Linked DNA regions of Prochlorococcus marinus str. MIT 9313. Each later gene encodes a partner of the first gene's protein in a complex. Links are inferred from orthologs where the notes say so. Each region holds a gene or a part of one and is shown in the gene's direction. Other genes may lie near its edges.

Evidence for each region.
Region 2: the proteins of lpdA (region 1) and AKG35_RS01160 are in contact, whole or in part, in a crystal structure (PDB 1EBD), measured with the Geobacillus stearothermophilus proteins. The link is inferred for Prochlorococcus marinus str. MIT 9313 from one-to-one orthologs. Residues at the interface, in WP_049624544.1 of Geobacillus stearothermophilus: Pro340, Ser341, Asp344, Tyr345, Arg403, Asp406, Val408, Glu431, Ala432, Gly433, Asp438; in WP_033016211.1 of Geobacillus stearothermophilus: Ile130, Ala131, Met132, Pro133, Arg136, Arg140, Glu141, Asn155, Arg157.

What each region holds. Positions count from the first base shown.
Region 1 is NC_005071.1:381,390-384,651, forward strand. Bases 65-3,006 are described here. They hold lpdA (dihydrolipoyl dehydrogenase), read left to right. Parts: upstream 65-771; coding sequence 772-2,241; downstream 2,242-3,006. Other genes in these bases: AKG35_RS01785 (TrmH family RNA methyltransferase), read left to right, coding at 65-766; trpC (indole-3-glycerol phosphate synthase TrpC), read left to right, coding at 2,305-3,006. In the rest of the region: more of AKG35_RS01785, read left to right, coding at 1-64; more of trpC, read left to right, coding at 3,007-3,210. UniProt on the Escherichia coli protein: Lipoamide dehydrogenase is a component of the glycine cleavage system as well as of the alpha-ketoacid dehydrogenase complexes.
Region 2 is NC_005071.1:249,698-253,009, forward strand. The notes cover bases 278-3,269. They hold AKG35_RS01160 (dihydrolipoamide acetyltransferase family protein), read left to right. Parts: upstream 278-1,109; coding sequence 1,110-2,429; downstream 2,430-3,269. Other genes in these bases: AKG35_RS01155 (hypothetical protein), read right to left, coding at 533-892; AKG35_RS01165 (Vgb family protein), read right to left, coding at 2,499-3,269. In the rest of the region: more of AKG35_RS01165, read right to left, coding at 3,270-3,312.

The sequences.
Region 1 (3,262 bases):
TCGTCAAGAGCAGGCTTTGTTGCTGCTTGAGGGAACCCACCTGCTTCAGGAAGTGTTGCGAACCACACACCGTCCTAAAGAGATTGTGGCGACCAACTTTTGGCTGGAGCGTCATGGGGATCTTGTGCAGGCTTTGCCTGCAGAAACCTTGATTCATCAGGTCACCCCAAGTGTTTTGGAGGCTTCGTTGACGACAGTCAGCCCAGATGGTGTCGCCAGCCTTGTGCCCCTTGACTCTCTTCCGCAGGCTGTTAATCAAGCCAAGTTTGTGTTGGCTTTGGATCGGCTGCAGGATCCTGGCAACCTTGGCACCTTGCTGCGAACAGCCTTGGCGGCAGAGGTGGAGGCGGTTTGGCTTGCGTCCGGGGCGGATCCCCTTAGCCCAAAAGTGTTGAGGGCTTCGGCGGGGGCCATCCTGCAGTTGCCCTATCAGCGCTTCGGGTCATCAGGGCAGGAGGCCGTGGAGCAGTTGGCTGAGCAGCTTGAATGGGCTGCTAGTCACGGTTTACAGGTCGTGGCCACCATGGTGCCGGGCTCTTCTGCAGCCCATTCTTGTTTGCCTTATTGGCAGCTGGACTGGAGAAAACCGACTGTGTTGGTGCTGGGCAATGAGGGATCCGGCCTGCATCCGCGTCTGCAGGCGTGTTGTACTGATTGCGTGACCTTGCCGCATAGCGCAGCAGTTGAGTCGCTCAATGTGGCGGCGGTGGCGGTGCCACTACTGCTTGAGCGGCGACGAGCCACAATGACCTTCTCCACGCAGTAGTTCGGGTGAGCGAAGCCAGTTTCGACTTCGATGTGATCGTGATCGGTGCGGGTTACGGCGGTTTTGATGCCGCCAAGCATGCCGCTGATGATGGCCTCAAGGTGGCGATTGTGGAATCAGGTGAGATGGGCGGCACTTGCGTGAATCGAGGCTGTGTGCCCTCTAAGGCATTGCTTGCTGCTAGTGGAAGGGTGCGTGAGCTGGCTGATGCTGAACACCTATCTGGTTTCGGGATCCATGCTGCACCGGTGCGTTTTGAACGCCAGAAGATTGCTGACCATGCCAACCAGTTGGTGGCCACGATTCGTAGCAACCTCACCAAAACGCTGCAGCGGGCTGGTGTCACGATCCTGCGTGGCCATGGACGATTGGAGGGAAGCCAGCGAATTGGCTTGAGAGAGAAAAGTGGAGTGGATCGGCTGCTCACTGCCAGGGATGTGATCCTTGCCACAGGCTCTGATCCATTTGTGCCCCCTGGGATTGAAACCGATGGACGCACGGTTTTTACCAGTGATGAAGCCGTGAATTTGGAATGGCTGCCGCGTTGGATTGCAATTATCGGCAGTGGTTATATCGGCCTTGAATTTGCCGATGTTTATACGGCTCTCGGCTGTGAAGTCACGATGATTGAGGCGTTGGATCGGGTCATGCCAACCTTTGACCCCGACATCACCAAGATGGCAGCTCGGCATTTGATTGAAGGACGTGACATCGATGCACGTGCTGGTGTGCTGGCTAGCAAGGTGATCCCTGGCTGCCCGGTAAGGATCGAACTGGCGGAGATGAAAAGCCGTGAGCTGGTGGATAGCTTGGAGGTGGATGCGGTGCTCGTCGCTACTGGTCGGGTGCCAAGTAGCAAGGGGCTCAATCTTGAGTCGGTTGGTGTGGAGACCAATCGTGGCTTTGTGCCGATTGACGACAGCATGCGGGTATTGGTCAACGGAAAGCCGCTGCCTCATCTTTGGGCCGTCGGTGATGTCACTGGCAAGCTGATGTTGGCCCATACAGCCGCAGCACAGGGCACGCTGGCTGTTGACAACATTCAGGGACACTCCCGCACGATTGATTACCGCAGTATTCCAGCCGCAACCTTCACTCATCCGGAGATCAGTTCAGTGGGGTTGAGTGAAGCTGATGCCAAAGATCTTGCCGCCAAGGATGGGTTTGAGTTGGGGAGTGTGCGCAGCTATTTCAAGGCCAATTCCAAAGCACTAGCAGAGCTGGAGAGTGATGGATTGATGAAGTTGTTGTTCCGCAAAGACAATGGTGAAGTTCTTGGTGCTCATATCTATGGATTGCACGCCGCCGATTTGATCCAGGAGGTAGCCAATGCGGTGGCACGACGTCAGAGCGTTGCTCAATTGGCCACTGAAGTGCATACCCATCCCACCCTGAGTGAAGTGGTGGAAGTGGCCTATAAACAGGCGGCCAAACAGCTGGCTAAGGCGGTTGTTGCATCGGCCAGTGCTTCCTAGGCCGCTGTTCTTCAAGCAGGTCTTAGCCCTGCGGTTCACTGTTTTTAATTGCACTATCACCCGATGGAGATCCGCAGACGTCCGCCCAATCCAAGTGTCAAGGTGGCGCATTTGCAGTACGCCATTCCTCACGCCGATGCTGAGCCGCGCCACATTCTTGAGAAGATTGTTTGGGAGAAGGACCGTGAAGTTGAGACGGCAAGACAGCGTGTACCCCTAGAGACGCTTAAATCTCAGATCGCAGACTTGCCCATCCCTCGAGATTTCATTGCAGCCTTGCGTCAGGCTTCGCGAGCTCCGGCAGTGATTGCTGAAGTGAAGAAGGCCAGCCCAAGTCAAGGTGTGATCCGTGCGGACTTTGACCCTGTTTTGATCGCCAATGCCTATGCGGAAGGTGGTGCTAGTTGCTTGTCTGTGCTGACCGATAAGAGCTTCTTCCAGGGTGGATTTGAGGTGCTTGTTGAGGTGCGGCAGACGGTTGGGCTACCACTGCTATGTAAGGACTTCATCCTGACGCCATATCAGCTTTATCAGGCGCGTGCTGCAGGTGCAGATGCTGCCTTGTTGATTGTGGCGATCCTCTCTGATCAGGACCTGACGTATTTGAGCAAGGTGGCCAACAGTCTTGGACTCAATGTCTTAGTGGAAGTGCATGATGCTGAGGAACTTGAACGGGTTCTCAACCTTGGTGGTTTCCCACTGATTGGTATCAATAATCGTGATCTCACCACCTTTGAGACAGACCTTGAAACCACTGAAACACTGAGCCAGCAATTCGCTACTCGATTGCAGCAGCAGGGTGTCTTGTTGGTGAGTGAATCGGGCTTGTTTAACCGCGCTGATTTGGACAGGGTTCAGGCAGTAGGCGCTGAAGCTGTGTTGGTAGGAGAAGCCCTGATGCGTCAGTCGGATGTTTGTGCTGGCTTACAGCAGCTGATGATTGGAGACGAAGGAACGAGCAACAGCTGATCACTTTTTTTCTTTTATTTGAGGAATCGTTGCGATGCATTACCACAGCAAG
Region 2 (3,312 bases), 130 kb from region 1 along the record:
GAGAACTGAGTTCCAGCTATATTTTTTCTCCCATAAGCTAAGTGCCCAGGGGTGTCTTCTGGTTAAGTGGCGAATCAGTCTTATCAGCATTTAAGCTTTGGCAAGAATGACCAATTGTTTTTGAGCTTAGCAAGCTAGACTCTTGCGATCCTCGCCGTTACACTCTAGCATTTCTATCATGCTGTGCATTAACGACTTATTCTTGTGTCTAATCTAACTGAGCAAACAGGTTCTAGAGCTTTTAAAAATATAGCTAGTAGCATTAAAAGGTAGATTTGTGACAGCTTTCATATGGCCACTAATTTTACATCTGATTGCATAGATTCTTGCGCGATTGGCTTGAGATGATGATTGTTGGCTATCTCCAGCAGTCAACTTATGCAGTACATCTCCGGCGATCCAGGAGCATAATTCTATTAGGTTGACAAATAAAAACTTCGCCCCCAGCGGTGGCGCTGAAACATTGCATTAATATAATACTAGAAATCCCTGCAGCCTTTCTGAATCAATCAGCTTTTGGAGAATGATGTGTTCATTCTTGCATGGCTTTTGAGTATTTGCCTATCCCTAATGCTCGTTCGCAATCCATGATTCTGTCGAATGCATCACCGATAGCGTAATCAGTTTTCTCGCCCTGCTCTTCCAGTTTCTTGATTTTTTTCTCTAGTTCAAGCAGAGGGTTTTGCGCCTTGATGCTTTCAGTGAGGCCATGACTTTTGGCTTCAGGCTCTAAGGCAGCATGATTGAAAAGGATCGATCCATCTGATTGCAGATATAACGTTGCCAATTGTTCCAGAACCTTTGTGTATTTTTCACCCTTCTGCTTACAGCGTGATCTGAATGCATCCAGCAAATCGGGATGAAAGTTTGCCGAGAATTGCCCTGCTCTCACGATCGACTTACTCTGTATGGGCAAATTTAACAGGCTTGCCTATACATAGCGGCTCTTTTGTATAGGCGAGGCTGCCGCGAGGGATCCTTCGCTTTAAAATTTTGATTGATCAACCTCAGCCAACTCCTGATATTTGCCTTAGGAACGTTGCAACGAGGTTTGAGCACCCCTCAAAATTCAAGTCGAGGACAGGACTATCGCAACTCACGACATTTTCATGCCTGCTCTGAGCTCAACGATGACGGAGGGCAAGATCGTTGAGTGGCTTAAGCAACCTGGCGACAAGGTTGGGCGTGGTGAGTCGGTGCTTGTGGTGGAGTCAGATAAAGCGGATATGGATGTGGAGTCATTTCAAGATGGCTACTTGGCCGCGGTCTTGATGCCTGCTGGTTGTTCGGCTCCAGTGGGCGAAACGATTGGTTTGATCGTTGAAAGTGAGGCCGAAATCGCGGCTGTTCAGGCCAATGCCCCTGCTGCGCCAGCGTCTGATCCTGCCCCTCTCAAGACTGCTGCAAAAGTTGTCGATGACCCTGCCCCAGCATCTACTCCAGCGCCCGTCGTGGAGAGTCCCCCCGTTGCTGCTCCGCCGCCTGTTGCCAGCCAAGCAGTAGACACTGACAAACGCATCGTTGCTTCACCGCGGGCTAAAAAACTTGCTGCGCAGATGGGTGTTGATCTGGCCAAGTTGAGGGGTAGCGGACCCCATGGCCGTATCCAGGCTGAAGACGTGCAGCTGGCTGCAGGTCAGCCGATCAGTGTGCCTCAGCTTGCTGAAGGAAACGCTTCTTTCGCAACGACGCATGCAACTTCTGCAGGCGTTGCTCATGCAGTGTCATCTCCTGTAGGTCAGAGCTTTGGGGCCCCGGGAGAAACCGCAGCCTTCAACAACCTCCAACAAGCGGTCAACCGCAATATGGAGGCCAGTTTGGCCTTCCCCTGCTTCAGGGTTGGCTACACGATCACGACTGATCAGTTGGATGCTTTTTACAAGCAGGTGAAGCCTAAGGGCGTCACGATGACAGCCCTTCTGGCCAAAGCCGTGGCCTTGACGCTAGTGCGTCATCCCCAGGTGAATGCTGCTTACAGCACCGCTGGGATGGTGTATCCAGAGCAGGTGAATGTTGCTGTTGCAGTGGCGATGGACGATGGCGGTCTGATTACACCGGTTTTGCAGAATGCTGATCGCACCGATCTCTATGAGATGTCGCGGCAGTGGGCAGATCTTGTGAAGCGGTCACGCAGCAAGCAGTTGCAACCCGAGGAATACAGCACTGGTACTTTCACCCTTTCCAATCTGGGCATGTTTGGCGTGGACCGCTTTGATGCAATCTTGCCCCCTGGCACTGGCGCAATTTTGGCGGTAGCTGCATCGCGGCCTGCTGTGGTGGCTGGAAAGGATGGCTCGATTGCGGTCAAGCGCCAGATGCAGGTGAACCTCACTGCCGACCATCGCGTGATTTATGGCGCCGATGGGGCCGCCTTCCTCAAGGATCTGGCAGAGCTGATTGAGACGCGGGTAGAGAGTTTGGCGCTCTAAACAGGATTCAGATCCAGGTTTGACAATCTTTTGCCGCTCGCCAAAAAGTGATAGCGAGCGGCCTTGATTTCATTCAGGACGCCTAACCACACCAAGTAGAGGGTTCTTGACTGGACCGGCGACCCCGTAGGTCACCACGAATCCTTGACCACCAGCAAAGGTCGATGTTCGACCTAAATAGCTCTTGTTGATGACGGCATTTTCGTCGTACCAGTTGTTCGCACTCCAGATATTGCCGGCATCATCGATAATTACATCGGTGTTCATTTGAATAACACCACTCTGATAATCATGAATCACATCACCTGTCGTTTTACCTTCAGGGCAATTTGATGTATTGGCTCCACAGATATGCATCAAACTGCTACCAAAAAGATTTGCAACCCATACATTGTCATTGCCATCGATGCTTACACCCCAGGGAATATAGACATCTCCTTTTGCAATGTCTGATTTGATCATCTTCAAATCAGGTGAGATCAGTGCAATCATTCCAGAGCTTGTTTGCTGCGGATTTGCTTTTGCATATTCAAGCCCTTGCATGAATTCCTGCATGATTGTTGTTGGGCGTGGAGGTGCCTTGCTGACCCCAGGAGGTAAAACTAGCGTTGCTGAATCAGTTTGCTGGGCGACCCAAGCATTGCCTTTGGAATCGATTGCCACACCTCTTGCTCCTAAAGCGATATCAATTGTTTTCACTGCCTCAGGGTTTTCTCCAGGGAAGATGGTGAGTTTATTGTTGTAGCTGCTGGTTACCCAGACTCTATTTTGCTGGTCAACAGCAATGCCGAAAGGAGCTTGTAATCCTTTGATTGTTAATCGCTCGCCATTCTTATAGTCACCATCGGGGAAACGAATCATGTGATCCTTGGTGTTATCTGCA